Regions from separate parts of the Streptomyces sp. NPDC015131 genome, predicted to be linked through region 1. Evidence: predicted binding sites of a transcription regulator. Region 1 holds the regulator's gene; the other holds the start of a gene.

Evidence for each region. Region 1 encodes HspR, which represses chaperone genes until heat shock. Its sites were predicted from a motif close to TTGAGNNNNNNNNNCTCAA; they were not measured.
Region 2: a site for HspR is predicted at 4,510-4,528, ahead of lon (endopeptidase La). Genes of this name have one in related genera too.

The regions. Positions count from the first base shown of each region.
Region 1 is NZ_JBIBVB010000005.1:218,332-228,589, reverse strand. Features, by position in the region: gene grpE (nucleotide exchange factor GrpE) at 1-584, shown strand, start outside; gene dnaJ (molecular chaperone DnaJ) at 618-1,796, shown strand; gene ACF08D_RS21230 (heat shock protein transcriptional repressor HspR) at 1,798-2,253, shown strand; gene ACF08D_RS21225 (DUF4232 domain-containing protein) at 2,451-3,074, shown strand; gene ACF08D_RS21220 (hypothetical protein) at 3,071-3,568, opposite strand; gene ACF08D_RS21215 (helix-turn-helix transcriptional regulator) at 3,571-4,551, opposite strand; gene ACF08D_RS21210 (hypothetical protein) at 4,684-4,971, shown strand; gene ACF08D_RS21205 ((2Fe-2S)-binding protein) at 4,968-5,285, shown strand; gene ACF08D_RS21200 (pyridoxamine 5'-phosphate oxidase family protein) at 5,429-5,842, opposite strand; gene clpB (ATP-dependent chaperone ClpB) at 5,978-8,578, shown strand; gene ACF08D_RS21190 (YbjN domain-containing protein) at 8,708-9,244, shown strand; gene ACF08D_RS21185 (hypothetical protein) at 9,286-10,258, opposite strand, start outside.
Region 2 is NZ_JBIBVB010000003.1:245,459-255,716, reverse strand. Features, by position in the region: gene ACF08D_RS12515 (ATP-binding protein) at 1-253, opposite strand, end outside; gene ACF08D_RS12510 (response regulator transcription factor) at 250-987, opposite strand; gene ACF08D_RS12505 (spermidine synthase) at 1,070-1,819, opposite strand; gene ACF08D_RS12500 (rhomboid-like protein) at 2,004-2,747, shown strand; gene ACF08D_RS12495 (hypothetical protein) at 2,950-3,489, shown strand; gene ACF08D_RS12490 (nucleotidyltransferase) at 3,628-4,425, opposite strand; gene lon (endopeptidase La) at 4,551-6,959, shown strand; gene ACF08D_RS12480 (trypsin-like serine peptidase) at 7,048-7,842, opposite strand; gene ACF08D_RS12475 (helix-turn-helix domain-containing protein) at 7,889-8,884, opposite strand; gene ACF08D_RS12470 (M4 family metallopeptidase) at 9,067-10,258, shown strand, end outside.

The DNA of each region.
Region 1 (10,258 bases):
AGGGCCCGGCGGCCCCGGCAGGGGACGCGACCGCACAGACCGCCGGCCTGACGGCCCAGCTGGACCAGACCCGCACCGCGCTCGGCGAGCGCACCGCGGACCTCCAGCGGCTCCAGGCCGAGTACCAGAACTACCGCCGCCGGGTCGAGCGCGACCGGGTCACGGTCAAGGAGATCGCCGTCGCGAACCTCCTGACCGAGCTCCTGCCGGTGCTCGACGACATCGGCCGCGCCCGTGAGCACGGCGAGCTGGTGGGCGGCTTCAAGTCGGTGGCCGAATCGCTGGAGACGGTCGCCGCCAAGATGGGCCTCCAGCAGTTCGGCAAGGAGGGCGAGCCCTTCGACCCGACGATCCACGAGGCCCTGATGCACAGCTACGCGCCGGACGTCACCGAGACGACCTGCGTCGCGATCCTCCAGCCGGGGTACCGCATCGGCGAGCGGACCATCAGGCCCGCCCGCGTCGCGGTGGCCGAGCCCCAGCCCGGGGCCGCGCCGGCCGCCCAGGCCGGCGGCGCGCCCCAGGACCAGGAGGAGCAGCAGAAGGCGGCCGACGAGGAGAGCGGTGGCCCCGAGGAGGGCTGACGCGGTGACCGGTGAACGGGAGGAGGGACGTCGATGAGCACGAAGGACTTCGTGGAGAAGGACTACTACAAGGTTCTCGGCGTCCCCAAGGACGCCACCGAGGCCGAGATCAAGAAGGCGTACCGGAAGCTCGCCCGCGAGTTCCACCCGGACGCCAACAAGGGTGACGCGAGCGCGGAGGCGCGCTTCAAGGAGATCTCCGAGGCGAACGACATCCTCGGCGACCCCAAGAAGCGCAAGGAGTACGACGACGCCCGCGCCCTCTTCGGCAACGGTGGCTTCCGCGCCGGTCCGGGCGGCGGAGCCGGCGGCACGTTCAACTTCGACCTGGGCGACCTCTTCGGCGGCGCCCAGGGCGGGGCGGGCGGCGCCGGCGGCTTCGGCGGCGGACTCGGGGACGTCTTCGGCGGCCTGTTCAACCGGGGCGGCGCGGGCACCCGCACGCAGCCGCGCCGGGGGCAGGACGTCGAGTCCGAGGTGACGCTCAGCTTCACCGAGGCGGTCGACGGGGCCACGGTCCCGCTGCGGATGTCCAGCCAGCAGCCCTGCAAGGCGTGTTCGGGCACCGGCGACAAGAACGGCACGCCCCGGGTGTGCCCGACCTGCGTCGGCACCGGGCAGGTCTCGCGCGGCGGCAGCGGCTCCTTCTCGCTGACCGACCCGTGCGTGGACTGCAAGGGCCGCGGGCTGATCGCCCAGGACCCGTGCGACGTCTGCCACGGCAGCGGGCGCGCCAAGTCGTCCCGCACCATGCAGGTCCGCATCCCGGCGGGCGTCTCCGACGGGCAGCGCATCCGGCTGCGCGGCAAGGGCGCGCCCGGCGAGCGGGGCGGACCGGCCGGCGACCTGTACGTGGTGGTCCATGTCGACACCCACCCGGTCTTCGGCCGCAAGGGCGACAACCTCACCGTCACGGTGCCCGTCACCTTCGACGAGGCGGCGCTCGGCGGCGAGATCAAGGTGCCCACCCTCGGCGGGCCCCCGGTCACCCTGAAGATCCCGGCCGGCACGCCCAACGGCCGGACGATGCGCGCCCGCGGCAAGGGCGCGGTCCGCAAGGACGGCACCCGCGGCGACCTGCTGGTCACCGTCGAGGTCGCCGTGCCCGTGGACCTGGGCGACAAGGCGCGCGAGGCGCTCGAAACGTACCGGGAGGCCACGGCGGGCGAGGACCCGCGGGCCGAGCTGTTCCAGGCCGCGAAGGGGGCTTGAGATGGACGGACGCCGCCGCAATCCGTACGAGCTGACCGACGAGACACCGGTGTACGTCATCTCGGTCGCCGCCCAGCTGAGCGGGCTGCACCCGCAGACGCTGCGTCAGTACGACCGGCTGGGCCTGGTCTCGCCGGACCGCACGGCGGGTCGCGGCCGGCGCTACTCGGCCCGGGACATCGAACTGCTCCGGCAGGTGCAGCAGTTGTCCCAGGACGAGGGCATCAACCTGGCGGGCATCAAGCGGATCATCGAGCTGGAGAACCAGGTCGCCGCCCTCCAGTCCCGGATCGCCGAGCTGTCGTCGGCGGTCGAGGGCGCGGCGGCGGCGATGCGCCAGCGCGAGGCCCAGGTGCACGCCTCGTACCGGCGCGACCTGGTGCCGTACCAGGAGGTCCAGCAGGCGAGCGCGCTGGTGGTGTGGCGCCCGCCCAAGAAGCGCGGCGAGCACACCTGAGCGGTCCGAGAGGCCCCTTCCGCCCGGCGGAGGGGGCCTCTCGGCGTACGCGCCCGGCCGCGCCGCCCCGGTAGGTCGCCGCCCCGGTAGGTAGCCGCCCCCGGGCACCGCGCCTCCGCAGGGCGCCGCCCCCGGGCGGGGCCGCCCGGACGGGCCGCGGCCTCCGCCCTCCCGTACCGGCGTGCGATGATCCCGGGATGCTGACGACTCGGGGGACCTCGGGCGCCCGGTGGCGCTCCGGCGCGGTGCTGGTGGCGCTGGCCGCGCTCGCGGTGGGCTGCGACGACGAGACGGGCGACGCGCCGCTGCCCCGCCCGGTGGCCTCCGCCCCGGCCCCGGCCCCCGCGCCGCCGCAGGGCGCGCCCGGCGAGACCCCCGCCGGGGACGCGCCCTGCCCCGCCTCCGGGGTGCGGGTCGGCACCGGCATGACCGAGGCGGCCATGGGGCTGCGGGCGATGGGCCTGACCCTGGAGAATTGCGGGACGAAGCCGTTCGAGGTGAGCGGGTACCCGGTGCTGGAGGTGCTCGACGAGCGGCGCGCCAGGCTGGACGTCGCCGTGGTGCGCGGCTCCAGCGTGGACAGCACGACCAAGCCGTCGACGTTCACCCTGGTGCCCGGCACGAAGGCCACGGCGTCGGTGGTCTGGCGCAACACGGTGACCCGCACCGACGTGGTGGCGACCGAGGGCGCGTACGTCCGGATCACCCCCGCGCCCGGCGCCGCCGCCCAGACGGCCGCCCCGCAGGACGGCGGCCCGCTGGACCTGGGCAACACCGGCCGCGTGGAGCTGACCCCCTGGCGCCCGGCGCCGGACCGCTAGAACAACTCCGTCACCACGTCCAGCAGCGACTCCCACAGCGGCTGGGCGCCCGTGCCGAAGGCCGCCGCGAGTGCGGTGCCGACGGCGGCGTCCTGGGGCGACACCCGGGCGCCCTCGCGCCACTCGGCGCTCACCCGGCCGTCGCCGGAGGACTCCAGCTCGCCGAGCCTGCGGCCGTCGCGGAGCAGCCGGCTCTCGCCGTACGAGCAGGGCACCAGCCGGTAGCGGGTGCCGTCGACCCGGGCGTCGACGCGGTACGAGCGCCGGGACAGCCGCCCCTTGGCGGGGGTGAGCCGCTGGGGGCGGCCGTCGACGGTGAGCGTCAGCAGGGCCGGGTCGCGGGTGCCGATCGGGACGAGCGGGTCGGCCTCCGTGCCGGCGGTCCGGGCGATGCGGACGTGCGGGAGGCCGGGGCCGGTCACGTCGACCGGGCCGGTGGCGGCCGGCAGCTCCACGACGGGGGCGAGGGCGGGGGTGGGGTGCTGGTCGTGCACGGTCAGTGGTCCTGCTCCAGGATCTTGGACTGGGCGATGAGGTAGCCGAGTTGGGCGCGGCTGCCGCTGCCGAGGACGGCGGCGAGCTTGGCGATGTGGGCGCGGCAGGTGCGGACGTTCATGCCGAGGCGGCGGGCGATGGCCTCGTCGACGTGGCCCTCGACGAGGAGTTTGGCGATGGAGCGCTGGACGCCGCTGATGCCGTCGGACTTCAGGTCGTAGGGGATCTCCTCGTTGATGGGGACGGCGAGCTGCCAGAACTGGTCGAACACCCCGGCGAGGTAGGCGACCAGGCCCGGGTGGCGCAGCTCCAGGGCGACCTGGCGGTCGCTGCGCGCGGGGACGAAGGCGACCTCGCGGTCCACGATGATCAGCCGGTCGATGATCTGCTCCAGGGTGCGCACCTGCACCTCGGGCCCCACGTGTTCCAGATAGGTGAGCGTCAGTTCGGTGTGCCGGGCGGTGTGCTGGTACAGCGTCCGCATCCGGATGCCCCGCCCCAGCAGGGGCCGTACGCGGCGCAGCGCCTCGCTCAGGCCGTGCGCGGGGCGGCCGCCGCCGGGCTGGACGGTGAGCAGCTCCTTCTCGCAGCCGGCCACCACGCGGTCCAGGGTGGCGTTGATCCGGCTCAGGCCCTCCAGCACGGTGATGGCGTGGGTGGTGGGCGCGTTCTGGGCGCTGATGGCCATGAATGGCTCGAACGCGTCGGACAGTTCGACGGTGAGCCGTCTACGCTCCAGGATCTCGCGCTCGATGGGCTGGAGCAGCTGGGCCAGCGCGGAGGACGGCGGAACCGGGCGGAGCCACTGGGCGTCGTCGGGGTCGGGGTGCAGCAGCGAGAGATCGAGCAGGCAGGGCACCTCATCCGCCTCTGACCGGGGTATTCGTCCGCTGCGCAAGGCGTTGGCGTAGAGCTCGGACCCCTCCTGGCACAGCTCCGAATGGCTATGGGGGTGGCCGGGCTTGTCCGGTTTTACGCTCATCTGTACACCCCCAGGCTCCTGCATCTCAGGAACATGATGCCTGCCGTAGGTGGTGGAAGCGTGGAGAGTGAGCAATCGTCGTAGCCGCGGGGGTTGGAAAGAGACGTTGCCTTCAAGTGAGGTTGCTCGGTGATGACGAAGAGACTCATACGCGCAGTGGTGGCCGGTGCGGTCGTCGCTGCGGGCGCGGTCGGGGTTATGGGGGCGGCCGAGGGTCAGGACTCGCAGGCGGCTCCCGGCGTCGGCACCACGACGCAGGACCCGGGCTGGACCGCGGCGGGCCCGACCGTGAACGACCCCTCCTGGACCGCGGTACCCGTCAGGTCGGGTACGGCCGCGCAGGACCCCGGCTGGACCATCACGTCCGTGCCCGTGTCCGCGGCGGCGATCGACCCCGCCTGGACCGTCGTCGGCGCATGAACGTTCCCGACGACTCGCGCTTCCGGCGCGAGATGGCGTCCGCCTACCGTTCCGGGTGGCATTTCATCGACCTCGTCACGGCTGTGCCGCATCGTGGCGATTCGTTGATGGTCACCCTCTTCGGTGAGCCGATCGTCATCACGCGCGGAGAAGACGAGGACATCCGAGCCTACCGGTGTCTGCGACGGCCCCGCGGCGCCCCGCAGCCCGTCCGTTGCGCCATCCGGTACGGCATGATTTTCGTCAACCTCGACCAGCGTGACCACCAGCTCGTCGAGCCGGAGACCACCACCGCCACCCCCCGCAGCGCCTGAGCGGTTCCCCCGTCGTTGTAAATCGCTCAGGTGCTTCCCCCACACAGCGGCGCCATCGTGGACCTGAACACGATGGCGCCGCTGTGCTGTGCGCGTACGGGAAGCTGTGCTGTGCGCGTACGGACGTACGAACGAGGCGGGCGTCAGGCCCGCCCCATCGCCCGGGTGAGGGCGATCTCGATCACGACCCGGTCCGGGTTGGGCGACGGCACCCGCCGGTAGCGGGCCGCGTACCGCTCGACGGCGTCCGCGACGGCCTCCGGCTCCGTACGGACGCGCGCGACGCCCTCCAGTGTGGCCCAGCGGCCCCGGTCCACCTGGCACACCGCCACCCGCGCCCCCTCGGGGCCCGCCGCCAGGACATGGGCGGCCTTCCGGCTGTGCCGGTTGGTGATCACCCGGGCGAGGCCCCGCTCGCCGCCCTCCGGGTCGTACGTCACGCCGACCGGCACCACGTGCGGAGTGCCGTCCGGCCGGTGCGTGGTCAGGGTGCACATGTGGTACTCGCGCCAGAAGCCGAGGTACGCGTCGCCGGGGTCGCGCGGGTCGATGGCCATGCGCGCGAACCTACCGCCGGCGGGTGTCCCGGACCACCTTGAGTGGAATAGACTCAACTTTACGTACGTTGTGGGAGTCATAGCCGTTGAGTCATAGCCGTAACGACTCGCTGCACCGAGGAGGAGAGACCGCACGTGGACGCCGAGCTGACCAACAAGAGCCGGGACGCGCTGAACGCCGCCAGCAGCCGTGCCGTGTCCGGAGGACATCCGGACCTGACCCCCGCCCACCTGCTGCTCGCCCTGCTGTCGGGCCAGGACAACGAGAACATCGTGGACCTGCTGGCCGCCGTCGACGCCGACCAGGCGGCCGTGCGCTCCGCGGCCGAGGGCGTCCTGGCCGCGCTGCCCAGCGTCGCCGGCTCCACCGTCGCCCCGCCCCAGCCCAACCGCGAGCTGCTCGCGGTCATCGCCGACGCCTCGCGGCGGGCCGAGGAGCTGGGCGACGAGTACCTCTCGACCGAGCACCTGCTCATCGGCATCGCCGCCAAGGGCGGCCGGGCCGGTGAGGTGCTGGAGAAGCAGGGCGCCACCGCGAAGAAGCTGCTGGACGCGTTCGAGAAGGCCAGGGGAGGCCGCCGCGTGACCACGCCCGACCCCGAGGGGCAGTACAAGGCGCTGGAGAAGTTCGGCACCGACTTCACCGCCGCCGCCCGGGACGGCAAGCTCGACCCGGTCATCGGCCGCGACCAGGAGATCCGCCGCGTCGTGCAGGTCCTCTCCCGGCGGACCAAGAACAACCCGGTGCTCATCGGCGAGCCGGGCGTCGGCAAGACCGCCGTGGTGGAGGGCCTCGCCCAGCGCATCGTCAAGGGCGACGTCCCCGAGAGCCTGAAGAACAAGCGGCTGGTCGCCCTCGACCTCGGCGCGATGGTCGCCGGCGCCAAGTACCGGGGCGAGTTCGAGGAGCGCCTGAAGACCGTCCTGTCCGAGATCAAGGAGAGCGACGGGCAGATCATCACCTTCATCGACGAGCTGCACACCGTCGTCGGCGCGGGCGCCGGCGGCGACTCCGCCATGGACGCGGGCAACATGCTCAAGCCGATGCTGGCCCGCGGCGAGCTGCGCATGGTCGGCGCGACCACCCTCGACGAGTACCGCGAGCGCATCGAGAAGGACCCGGCCCTGGAGCGCCGCTTCCAGCAGGTCCTGGTCGCCGAGCCCACCGTCGAGGACACCATCGCGATCCTGCGCGGCCTCAAGGGCCGGTACGAGGCCCACCACAAGGTCCAGATCGCCGACTCCGCGCTGGTCGCCGCCGCCACCCTCTCCGACCGCTACATCACCTCCCGCTTCCTGCCCGACAAGGCCATCGACCTCGTCGACGAGGCCGCGTCCCGGCTCCGGATGGAGATCGACTCCTCGCCCGTCGAGATCGACGAGCTGCAGCGGGCCGTGGACCGCCTCCGCATGGAGGAGCTGGCGCTCAAGAACGAGTCCGACCCCGCCTCCGTGCAGCGGCTGGAGAAGCTGCGCCGCGACCTCGCCGACAAGGAGGAGGAGCTGCGCGGCCTGACCGCCCGCTGGGAGAAGGAGAAGCAGGGCCTCAACCGGGTCGGTGAGCTGAAGGAGCGCCTGGACGACCTTCGGGGCCAGGCCGAGCGCGCCCAGCGCGACGGCGACTTCGACACCGCCTCCAAGCTGCTGTACGGCGAGATCCCCGCGCTGGAGCGGGAGCTGGAGGAGGCCAGCGAGGCCGAGGAGGAGGCAGCCAAGACGGCCGGCAGCAAGAGCAGCATGGTCAAGGACGAGGTCGGCGCCGACGACATCGCCGACGTCGTGGGCTCCTGGACCGGCATCCCGGCCGGCCGCCTGATGGAGGGCGAGACGCAGAAGCTGCTGCGCATGGAGGACGAGATCGGCCGCCGGCTGATCGGTCAGAGCGAGGCCGTACGGGCGGTGTCGGACGCCGTGCGCCGCACCCGCGCCGGGATCTCCGACCCCGACCGGCCCACCGGCTCGTTCCTCTTCCTCGGCCCCACCGGTGTCGGCAAGACCGAGTTGGCCAAGGCCCTCGCGGACTTCCTCTTCGACGACGAGCGGGCCATGGTCCGCATCGACATGAGCGAGTACGGCGAGAAGCACAGCGTCGCCCGGCTCGTCGGCGCCCCTCCCGGCTACGTCGGGTACGAGGAGGGCGGCCAGCTCACCGAGGCGGTGCGCCGCCGCCCGTACAGCGTGGTGCTGCTGGACGAGGTGGAGAAGGCCCACCCGGAGGTCTTCGACGTCCTGCTCCAGGTGCTGGACGACGGCCGCCTGACCGACGGGCAGGGCCGCACGGTCGACTTCCGCAACACCATCCTCATCCTCACCTCGAACCTCGGCAGCCAGTTCCTGATGGACCCGGTGGCCCCCGAGGAGCAGAAGAGGGAGCAGGTGCTGGAGGTCGTCCGGGCCTCCTTCAAGCCCGAGTTCCTCAACCGCCTCGACGACATCGTGGTCTTCACCGCGCTCGACCGGGACCAGCTCGCCCACATCGCGGGCCTCCAGATCGACCGGCTGGCCAAGCGCCTCGCCGAGCGCCGGCTCACCCTGGACGTCACCCCGGCGGCCCTGGACTGGCTCGCCGCGGAGGGCTTCGACCCGGCGTACGGCGCCCGGCCGCTGCGCCGCCTGGTGCAGACGGCCATCGGCGACCGGCTCGCCAAGGAGATCCTCGCGGGCGAGGTCACCGACGGCGACACCGTCCGGGTGGACCGCTCCGAGGACGGCCTGACCGTCGGCGCCGAGCGGTAGCCGCGCCCCGCCCGCACCCCCTCCCCGCGCCGGGCCTGTCAGCTCGCAGCGGATCGGCCGTGTTCCGGCTTGCCACGCCCGGCCGGGGATGGGGGAGGATGGCAGGAATCGTTCGAAGGGAAATTCACGGTGAGCATCGACCCCGGCTCGATTCCGAACTTCGGTGGCCAGCCCGAGCCCCAGCAGGGCCCGGGACCGGCGGGCCCCGTCGTCCCGGACCAGGACCTCGTCAAGCAGCTCCTGGACCAGATGGAGCTGAAGTACGTCGTCGACGACGAGGGCGACCTCGCGGCGCCGTGGGAGGAGTTCCGCACGTACTTCATGTTCCGCGGCGAGGACGAGCAGCAGGTCTTCTCGGTGCGGACCTTCTACGACCGCCCGCACCCGGTCGAGAACCGCGCCCAGATCCTGGAGACGATCGACGACTGGAACCGCCGCACCCTGTGGCCCAAGGTCTACACGCACCTCCACGAGGACGAGCAGGGCGGCGCGACCGTGCGGCTCATCGGTGAGGCGCAGATGCTGATCGGCACCGGCGTCAGCCTGGAGCACTTCGTCCAGTCGACCGTGAGCTGGGTGCGTGCGTCGATCGAGTTCGACAAGTGGATCGTGGAGCAGTTCGGTCTGGAGACCGGCGACGAGAAGCCCGGCGACGCCGAGGGCTGAGCCCGGCCCCCGGAGTCCGGGCCCCCGGGGGCCTGGAGTGTCTACAGGGCCATCGGGGCGATCGTCAGCAGATACGTCCCATAGGCGTACGAGAGCCCGGCCAGGGCGGCGACCACCACGGCCGCCGCCCCCGGCCGGGCTCTGCGCAGCGCCACCGCCAGCGGCAGCAGCAGCGGGAAGGCGGGCAGCAGGAAGCGGGGCTTCGACTCGAAGAAGCCCGCGCCGCCCACCGCGATGACCACCAGCACCGCCGTGTACACCAGCAGCGGCAGCGGCGGCCGGTCCAGCAGGAACAGCGCGAACAGCACCACCCCGAGCGCGGTGATCAGCAGCGCGACGGTGAAGCCCAGCTCCATCGGCCCCGTCACCACCCGGCGGGCGAAGCCGAAGGTGCCCACCCCGAAGTCGAACCGGGACGTCCACCCCGCCTGCACCGCGAAGTACCCGCCCAGCGGGTCGCCCGTGCGCACCCCCACCCACAGCAGGTAGCCCACCCAGCCCACCGGCGCCACCGCCGCCCCGGCCCAGGTCCGCCAGGCGGCCGCCCAGGCCCGCCACCGCGCCCGCCGCTCGCCCCGCAGCAGCCGGTACGCCTCGTACAGCGCCGCCGCGCCCACCGCCGCCGCGACCGCGATCCCGTTCGGCCGCGCCGCCCCGGCCAGCGCGGCCAGCGTCCCCGCCCACAGCCAGCGGCCGGTGAGGACCGCGTACAGCGACCAGGCGGCGCACGCCGTCAGCAGCGGCTCCGTGTACGCCATGGTCAGCACGATCGAGTGCGGCAGCAGGCCCCACAGCAGCACCAGCGCGGTGGCCGTGCCCCGCCCGTGCAGCCGCTCACCGAGCAGGAAGATCCCCCAGGCCGCCGCCCCGGCTGCCGCCCAGGCCACCATCAGCCCCGCCGTGCCGCCCGCCACCGGCAGGACCGTGGTCACCGCCCGGACGAGCGCCGGGTAGAGCGGGAAGAACGCCAGGTCCGACTGGACGACCCCGTCCGGCCAGTACAGCGTCGTGCCG
Region 2 (10,258 bases), on a different contig from region 1:
CGTGCGAGATGGCCTTCGCCACCGTGTTCATCTCGTCCAGCGGCGCGGTCAGGCCGTGCGCCACGAACTGGGTGATCAGCAGCGTGGCGATCACCGAGAAGACGGTGATGAACCGCAGCTCGGTCTCCGTGCGCAGGGCCACCATCAGCAGGCCGGTCGTGATGAAGACCGAGACGACGACGAGCGTGCCCAGTTTGGTCTTGATCGAGACGGAGATCGAGATCCTGCGCAGCCGGGACCGGAGCCTTCTCATGGCGCGGGCGTCTCCAGCGCGTACCCGACGCCGTGGACGGTCCGGATCCGCTCGGCGCCGATCTTCCGGCGCAGCGCCTTGATGTGGCTGTCGACGGTCCGGGTGCCCGACGCGTCCGCCCAGTCCCAGACCTCCGCCAGCAGCTGCTCGCGGGAGAGCACCGCGCGGGGCGTGTTCGCCAGGCAGACCAGCAGGTCGAACTCGGTGGGCGTCAGGTGGACGTCCTCGCCCTTGACCCGGACCCGCCGCTGCGCGTGGTCGATCTCCAGCTCGCCGAGGCGCAGGATGCCGCTGCGGGGCGTGACGGCGGCCAGTGTGGCCCGCTCCACCCGCCGCAGCAGGACGTGCACCCGGGCCGCCAGCTCCCGCATCGAGAACGGCTTGGTCATGTAGTCGTCGGCGCCGACCCCGAGGCCGACCAGCATGTCGGTCTCGTCGTCGCGGGCCGTCAGCATCAGCACCGGCACCGGCCGCTGGGCCTGCACCCGGCGGCACACCTCCAGGCCGTCGAAGCCCGGCAGCATGATGTCGAGCACCATGAGGTCGGGCTGCCACGCCTCGGCGGCGTCCACCGCCGACGGGCCGTCGGTGGCCGTCTGCACCAGGAAGCCCTCGGCCCGCAACCGGGCGGAGATGGCCTCGACGATGGTGGTGTCGTCCTCGACGACCAGCACGCGGCGCTGTGTGCCCGGCGCGACCGCCGTGCCGTTGTGGCTGGTGTGTGTCTGCTCCATCGCCCCGCCCCTGTCGCGTCCTGCGCGAGCGTGTAGATCCGTGTGTTCGGTCAGCAGCGTAAAGGCACCGACCGCGTCCCGGCTACGCAGGGCGAACGGCGAGGTGAACCACGTCCGGTACGCCCCGGGCAACCGGGACTTCTTCGGTTCTTACCCCGCTGAACCCGGCATTCCGCAATGACTCTTCGAAATCGGTGGAGGGCTGGGCGGACCAGACGGCGAGCACACCGCCGGGGTTGAGCCGCGCCGCGCAGGCGGCCAGACCGGCCGGCGAGTAGAGGCTGTCGTTGTCCTCCGTGACCGTCCAGCCGGGCCCGTTGTCGATGTCGAGGCAGAGCGCGTCGAAGGTGTCGGGGGAGCTGCGGACGTACTCGACCAGGTCGCCGTGGACCAGCACGGTGCGCGGGTCGGCCAGCGCCTCGCCGGAGATCCGGGCGAGCGGCCCGGAGCGGTGCCAGTCGATGACGGCCTCCTCGCGCTCGACCACCGCGATCCGCCCCCAGGCAGGCTCGGCGGCGGCGTGCGCCAGCGAGAATCCCACCCCGAGCCCGCCGACGAGCACGGCCGGGTGCGGCCGGGCGCCGAGCGCCCGGAGCGCCGCGTCGATCAGCAGCCGCTCGGACCGGCCGTCGGAGGTGTCCATCAGGAAGGTGCCGTTGGCGATGATCTCGAAGTCCTCGCCCCGGCGCCTCAGCACCACCTCGCCGTGGGGCCCCTCCCGGCGGTCGAGCGTCTCGGGCGCATCCGGTGTCCCGGGCGTCCCCGGCGCGGGCGCCACGGGCGCCACGGGCGGGTCGAAGGGCGGTGGGGTCCCCGGTGTCGTCACAGCCATGGCGCTCAGCGTAGCGAGGGCCCGGGAGCGGGGCGCGGGAGTTCCGGGACGCGGGACGGCGGGCCCGGGTTGACCACTGTGACGCAGGTCATGGACGTGCGCGGGCATGATCGCGTTGGCTGGGGCAGGCATGGACCGGGGGCGGGTACGGGGGTTCGTCGGCGACAGGGAAGGGCGGCCTCGCGTGCACCAGCTCCGGACGCGCGGTACCGGGAACGGCGCCGGGCCGCTGGACGGCATCCCCCGTCAGCGCGCCCCGCGGTGCGCGGGCGTGCGCCCCGCCGCGCCCGCCGGGCGGGCGCCGGGGCGGCGATGGCGGCCGGAGCGGCTGCTGCCCACCCCCGGCGGGACGCCCTTCACGTTCGGTTACGCCCTGGTGCTGCTCGCCACCTCGCTGTACGCCGAGTACGGCGACCCCGCGACCGTCACCTCGCTGCTGCACGCCTCCAGCACGGACGTGGACAACCTGTCGCGCACCCCGCTGCTGGTGCTGGTGGCGAGCGCGCTGTGGGTGGCGGGCGGCCTCTTCTCGCCGTACGCGATCGGCTTCGTCTTCGTCCTCACCGCGCTGGAGCGCCGGATCGGGGCGTGGCGGACGGCGGGGGTGTTCCTGCTGGGGCACGTGGTCGCCACGCTCGCCACCGAGATACCCGTCGGGCTCGCGGTGCTGGCCGGGCACCTGCCGGACACCTCCCTGCACCGGCTGGACTACGGGATCAGCTTCGGGCTGCTGGCGTCGGTCGGCGCCCTGGCCGGGCTGCTGAGCCCGGTGCCGCGCGCCCTGGTGCTGGCCTGGGTGTCGGTGATGCTCCTTCAGGACCTGCTCGCCTTCGAGGACCCGCTCACCAATTGGGGCCACCCGCTGGCGCTGCTCGTCGGTGTCGCCTGCGGGCCGCTGCTGCGCCGCCGGACGGTCCGGCGCGGCTGAGGCGGGCGCCGGCCGGTCCGGATTCGGCCATTGGTCTACTACTTCGCGCGCCACGAGGCGGTCTGCGGGGGTTTCTCCACCCCATATAAGGACAAAGCGTGCATATTTGCTCACGCCTTGTTCACCGACGCCGTGGCTGCCGGGTGCCGGCGCCCGTCGAGCGGACCAGTGGATCGAAGGAGACACACGCAGCATGAAGACCATGAGCAGCACCCTGAGGCGACTGGCCGTCCCGGCCCTGGTCGCGGGCCTGGCCCTCCCCGTCGTCCTCGCGTCGCCGGCGACGTCCGCCGAGCCGGGTGCCACGGTGACCCGCTACAGCGGGGTCGTCACCCTCAACGCCCGTACCGGTGTGGAGAACAGGGTCACCTACACCGCCAACGCGGCCCGCGAGCTGGTGGTGCGCGACACCTCCGGCCTGAAGGTCGGCCCCGGCTGCCGCCGCGTCGGGACCGACGGCACCTCCGCCGTCTGCGGCTCGCTCTCCGCCGTCACCCAGGTCCGGGCGATGCTCCGGGACCGCAACGACGTGGTGCGGGTCGGCGTGGCCGAGGCCAGCGTCATCGACGCGGGCAACGGCCGGGACCTCGTCCAGACCGGCGCGGCCAACGACACCATCAACGTCCGTGACGGCGAGGGCGGCGACCGCGTGGAGACCTGCGGTGGCGGCACCAACGACACGTTCTTCGCCGACGCCGCCGACGTCATCCCGATGACCTGCGAGAACCGCTTCTTCGGGTAGGCGTCCCCGGCGCCGGTACGCGCCGAGCCCGCCGCTCCGGCCCGGGAGGGCGCCCGCACAGGGCCGCTCCCGGGCCGGAGCGTTTGCGCAGGGGCCGCGTGCGGCGGGACACGCGCGGGCGCGGGTCAGGGGCGCGGGTCAGGGGCGTGGCGCCTTCACGCCGTGCGCCACCCGGTACTCCTCCGCCAGCCACGGCCCCAGGCCGTCGATCAGCGCGGCCAGCACCGCCCGGTCCGCGTCCCCGGGCCGGCGGCCCACCGCCACGGCCGTACGCATCTGCTCCGCCCGCTCCGGGTGGTACGCGGCGAACACCTCCGCCATCTCCTCCAGCTCGCCCGCCCAGTCCCCGAAGCGCGGCATCACCAGCGTGAAACCGGTCCGCACCAGGTGCCGCCCCACCCCGCGCGCCAGCCGGGCCAGTTCGGCGTCCGTCCCGGCCGCGGCCAGCCGGCGGCGCCAGCGCGGCAGGCGGAGGTGGAGGTCGCCGTTGGTCTCGCGGGCGAGCAGCGAGGTGGGCCGGTACCGGGGCAGCCGCCCGGCGAGATCCTCGCCCAGCAGCGGGGTGCACAGGCAGGCCACGAAGAAGCCCAGGTCGTACCGCTCCCGCTCGCTCAGCAGCGTGGGCACGCCGAACAGGAGCGCGCTCGCCCCGTCGATCACGTCGAAGCGCCCGTCCAGCTCGGCCTCCAGGGCGGCGGCGGCCGCCCGGTCCTCCTCCGCCGGCTCCTCGCACAGCGCGATCAGCAGGTCCAGGTCGGAGACCCCGGGCACCGCGGTGCCGCGCGGAATGCTCCCGTACAGACAGGCGCTGTGCAGACGGCCGGGCGCGAACGCCCCGCCGGTCAGCTCCCGCGCCGCGGCCACCACCGGCGCGAACGCCTCCGGTACGCGGTCGAGCGCACCCTCGCGGGCCAGGGTTCCGTCCTCGTTCGGCATGCGCCCACTGTGCCCCGCCACAGGGCCCGGTGATGATCGCTCAGAGCGAACAGTGCGCGGGGAACACCCGGGCAGTCATGAGCATTGAGTCAGTACAGCTCAACTTGACTGCCGAAGGGGAGATCATGGCTTCGACGTCCTCACCGCTCACCCTGCCCGTGCTGCCGCTCGACGACGAGGTCGTGCTGCCCGGGATGGTGGTGCCGCTGGACCTGTCCGACACCGAGGTGCGCGCCGCCGTGGAGGCCGCCCAGGCCGCCGCGCGGTCCTCGGGGGCGCAGGGCAAGCCCCAGGTGCTGCTGGTGCCGCGCGTCGACGGGACATACGCGGGCACCGGCGTGCTCGGCACCGTCGAGCAGGTCGGGCGGCTCTCCGACGGCGACCCCGGCGCGCTGATCCGGGGCCGCGGCCGGGTGAGGATCGGCGCCGGGACCACCGGGCCCGGTGCCGCGCTCTGGGTCGAGGGGACCGCCGTCGAGGAGTCGGTGCCCGACCCGCTGCCCGGCGCGGTCGCCGAACTGGTCAAGGAGTACAAGGCGCTGGCCACCAGCTGGCTCAAGAAGCGCGGCGCCTGGCAGGTCGTGGACCGGGTCCAGCAGATCGACGGGGTGTCCGCGCTCGCCGACAACAGCGGCTACTCGCCCTTCCTGACGGTGACCCAGAAGGTGGAGCTGCTGGAGACCGAGGACCCGGTCGCCCGGCTGCGGCTCGCCACCGAGCAGCTGCGCGAGCACCTCGCCGAGCAGGACGTCGCCGAGTCCATCGCCAAGGACGTCCAGGAGGGCGTCGACAAGCAGCAGCGGGAGTTCCTGCTGCGCCGCCAGCTCGACGCCGTGCGCAAGGAGCTGCGCGAGCTCAACGGCGAGGGCGAGGGCGAGGAGTCCGACGACTACCGCGCCCGCGTCGAGGCCGCCGATCTCCCGGAGAAGGTGCGCGAGGCCGCGCTCAAGGAGGTCGACAAGCTGGAGCGCTCCAGCGACCAGAACCCGGAGACCGCCTGGATCCGCACCTGGCTCGACACGGTCCTCGACATGCCGTGGAACACCCGCGACGAGGACGGGTACGACATCCGTGCCGCCAAGGAGATCCTCGACGCCGAGCACGCGGGCCTGGAGGACGTCAAGGAGCGCATCACCGAGTACCTCGCGGTGCGCAAGCGGCGCGCCGACCGGGGCCTGGGCGTCGTCGGCGGGCGGCGCGGCGGCGCGGTGCTCGCGCTGGTCGGCCCGCCCGGGGTCGGCAAGACGTCGCTGGGCACCTCGGTCGCCCACGCCATGGGCCGGAAGTTCGTCCGGGTCGCCCTCGGCGGCGTACGCGACGAGGCGGAGATCCGCGGCCACCGGCGGACGTACGTGGGCGCCATGCCGGGCCGCATCGTGCGGGCCATCAAGGAGGCCGGGTCCATGAACCCGGTGGTGCTGCTCGACGAGATCGACAAGGTCGGCTCCGACTTCCGGGGCGACCCGGCGGCGGCGCTGCTGGAGGTCCTCGACCCGGCGCAGAACCACACCTTCCGCGACCACTACCTGGAGGTCGAACTCGACCTGTCCGACGTGGTGTTCCTGGCCACCGCCAACGTCCTGGAGGCCATCCCCGAGGCCCTGCTCGACCGGATGGAGCTGGTGCGCCTCGACGGCTACACCGAGGACGAGAAGGTGGTCATCGCCCGCGACCACCTGGTCCCGCGCCAGCTGGAGCGGGCCGGCCTGGCGGAGGGCGAGGTGACGCTCGACGAGTCGGCGCTGCGCAGGCTCGCCGGCGAGTACACCCGCGAGGCGGGCGTACGGAACCTGGAGCGTTCGGTCGCCCGGCTGCTGCGCAAGGTCGCCGCCCAGAGCGAACTGGGCGAGCGGGAGCTGCCGTTCACCGTCGGCGGCGACGACCTGCGCGCCCTGATCGGCCGGCCCCACCATGTGCCCGAGTCCGCCCAGGACCCGGCCGAGCGCCGCACCTCGGTGCCCGGCGTCGCCACCGGGCTCGCGGTCACCGGCGCGGGCGGCGACGTGCTGTTCGTGGAGGCGTCGCTGGCCGACCCGGAGACCGGCGCGGCGGGGCTGACGCTCACCGGCCAGCTTGGTGACGTGATGAAGGAGTCCGCGCAGATCGCGCTGAGCTTCCTGCGGTCGCACGGCGCCGAGCTGGAGCTGCCCGTCACCGGCCTCAAGGACCGGGGCGTGCACATCCACTTCCCGGCCGGCGCGGTGCCCAAGGACGGCCCCAGCGCGGGCATCACCATGACGACGGCGCTCGCCTCCCTGCTGTCGGGCCGCCTGGTCCGTACGGACGTCGCGATGACCGGCGAGGTGTCGCTGACCGGGCGGGTGCTGCCGATCGGCGGCGTCAAGCAGAAGCTGCTGGCCGCGCACCGGGCGGGGATCACCACGGTGGTCATCCCCAAGCGGAACGAGGCGGACCTGGACGACGTCCCCGCCGAGATCCTCGACGGGCTGGAGGTCCACGCGGTCACCGACGTCCGCCAGGTGCTGGAGCTGGCGCTCGCCCCGGCGACCACGGAGGTCCCGCTGGCCGCCTGACCCCCGCCGCCCCGCCCGCCCGTCCGCCCGTTCCCGCCGCCCGTTCCGATCCGGGACGGGCGGCGGGGCGGGCGGCGGGGCCGCGGCTTCAGCTGCCGGAGGCGCGTACCGCCTCGTCGTACAGCGCCCGGGCCGTGGCGCCGAAGAGGACCGCCGTGGACTCCCGGTCGGTCTCCCCGCCGCTCAGGACGCCGATCAGCCGGCCGCCGGCCAGCCACGGGCTGCCGCTGGTGCCGTCGAAGAAGCCGTCGCACTCCATCACCACGGAGCCGGCCAGGTCCGGGTCCTCGCGGGTGTCCGTGGTGCACGCGACGGGCCCGTCGGACGGGTTGCGGTCCCGGTTGGGGTAGCCGGTCACCGTCACGCGCCGCCGCGGCCCCGACGTCCACTCCGGCCGCGCCGCGCCCACCACGTCCTGCACCGCCCGCCCCCGGGCGTCCGGCTCCACCACCAGGAACGCGACGTCATGGGCGTCCGCGTCGTCCCCGGCCGCCCGCCAGGCGTCGTCCACCCGCACCGCGCGGACCTTCCACGTGCCGTACGGGGCGGGCCGGGCCGCCCGGCCCCGGTACCCGGGCGCGAACGAGAACCCGGTGGCGGCCGAGCCGTCCCCGTACACGCAGTGCGCGGCCGTGGCGACGACGTTGCCGCGCGGGCTGTCGACCACGCTCGCGGTGCACCAGTGGCCGTCCTCGCCGAGGAGCACCCCGACCCACGGCAGCCCGGCGGACGGCACCGCCGACCGCTGCGGCGCCGGGCGCGCCGGGGGCGGCCCGCTCGCCCCGGCGTCCCGGCCGGGGGCGGCCCGGGGCGCGCCCCCGCAGCCGGTGAGGGCCGCCAGGGCGGTGACGACGGCGACGGCCGGCAGTGTCCTCCTGCGCATACCGCCCATCCTCACCCCTCGCCCCGGGGCGCCGCGGGCCGCCCCGTCACCCGTCCAGCCAGCCGCGCGACGACGCCCGCGCCCCCGCCTGGAACCGGGTCCGCGCGCCCAGCGACTCCAGCAGCAGGCTGATCCGCCGCCGGGCGGTGTGCACATGGACGCCCAGCCGGCGGGCTATCGCCTCGTCCTTGTGGCCCGCCGCGAGCAGCTCCAGCAGCTCCCGCTGCGCCCCCGGCAGGCCGCCCCCACCCGGCGCGCCGTCCCCGCCGTCCCCCTCGCCCAGCGGCGCGGCCCGCTCCCACACCGCCTCGAACAGCGGGAGCAGCGCCCCGCACAGCAGCGCGTCCCCGATCACCAGCGCGGCCGCCCGGGGCCCGGCCGCGTCCGCCGGGGGCAGCAGCGTGACGCGCCGGTCCACCGCGACGAGCCGGGCCGGGACGTCCGGGGCGACGCGCAGCAGCAGCCCGCGCCCCACCAGGCCGGTCAGCGCGCGGACCCGCCCGGGGTCGGCGAGCCCGGCCCGGTCCAGCACCGCCCGCACCCGTACGCCCCGGGCCAGCAGCGACTCGACGTCCAGCGCGGTGAAGGGCGGCCGGTCGAGCACCACCACCTCCCGCTCCGCGCCGTCGAGGAGCCGCGCGGCCCGCTCGGCGATGTCCCGGGGGCCGGTCACCACCTCGACGCGGCCCCCCTCGCCGCCGGGCGCGGCGGTGTCCTCCGCCAGCCGGTCCGCCGCCAGCCGCAGCCGGGCCAACTCGGCCGAGCGCAGGTGCAGTTCGGCCTGGCGGCGGTGGATGAGCGTACGGATGGCGGCGGCGGGTGCGGCAGGGTGCGGAAGGGCGTCACGTTCACCGCGAGGGTCGGGCGGCCGGGCGAAACCGTGCTCGACGAGCCGGTCCAGCGCCGCGTCCAGCCGCTCGCGCGGCAGGTCCAGCAGTCGCGCCAACTCGTCCGCCCCGTCCGCCTGTTCCTTCAGCAGCGCCTCATAGGCGCGCTCCTCGGTCCTGCCCAGGCCGAGAGTGGTCAGTTCTCCCTGGATCATGCGTGGGATTCTCACTCCGCCTTCACAGGACACACAAGTGTGCGTGTCCACTTCTCAACGCTCCCGGTCCATTGCCGCACCGCAGCCCCAGCTATTGCATGGCCATGACCACCTGAACGGCTGACCAGCACGTGGGAGGGATACGGACTGTGCGCGAACCCAGCACGCCCGACACGCAATCGGTGAGATCCGGCATACGGGCCACGGCCCGCGCGGCGGCCCTGCTCGCCGCCGCCGGGCTCCTCATCACCGCGGTTCCGGCCTCGGCGGCGACCCCGCCGGCCGCGGAACCGCCCGCCGACGTCATCCCGGGGGCGCGCACCGCGACCCCCGCGCTCGTCGACGGCATCCGGGAGGCGGCGGACGCGAAGGCGAGCCCGGCGGACGCGGCGCGGGGACACCTGGCCGCCAAGGAGAGCCGGTACAAGATCGCCGAACCGGGGCGCGATCTCGCCCCCGTACAGACCCTGAAGCGCGGCACCGAGGAGACCGTACGGCTCCAGCAGAAGCACAAGGGCGTGCCGGTCCTCGGCGGGCAGTACGTGGTGCGCATGGAGCACAAGGGCGGCGAACGGGTCGTCACCGGCACCTCGGGCAAGTACTTCACCGGCCTCACCACCGGCGTGACCCCGGCCGTCTCCGAGGCGACCGCCGTCCGGCGCGCCGTCGCCGCGACCCAGGCGCGGCTCGGCGGGCACCGGCTGGCGCTCACCGACGCGCGGCGCGCCGCCGAGCGCGAGCAGCCGCTGCGCGGCACCGCCGGCGGCCTGGTGGTCGTCCCGCGCGGCGAGGGCGTGCTGACCCACCACATCACCGTGCGCGGCACCCACCCGGCGACCGGCGCCCCCGTGCTCCAGCACGTGTACGTCGACGCCCGGGCCGGGTTCCCGGTGCTCCAGTACAGCGGCATCAAGACGATCGCCCCGGACCAGGACGCCACCGGCACCCCGCCGAAGGCCGCGGCGGACGGCGACCCCGCCCCGCACCCCGGCACCACCGGCAGCGGCACCCTCCTCGACGGCACCACGGTCGACCTGGGGGTGCGCAAGGCGGCCGACGACCGGTACGTGCTGGCCGACCACGCCCGGATGGCCGCGAGCAGCAAGAACGCCCTCACCACCTGGGACGCCCGCGACAAGGACGTCTACGAGGTGCTCGGCGGCTGGCCCGCCGGCCTGAAGGAGTTCTCCTCGCCGACCGCCCGGTTCGGCCAGGACGCCACCGACTCCGGCGCCGTCGACGCCCACTGGGCGGCCGGCCAGGTCTACGACTACTACAAGGAGCGCCACGGCCGGGACGGCCTCGACGGCCGCGGCTCGGCGGTGAACTCCCTGGTCGGCGTCACCCAGTTCGGCATGCCGTACGTCAACGCCT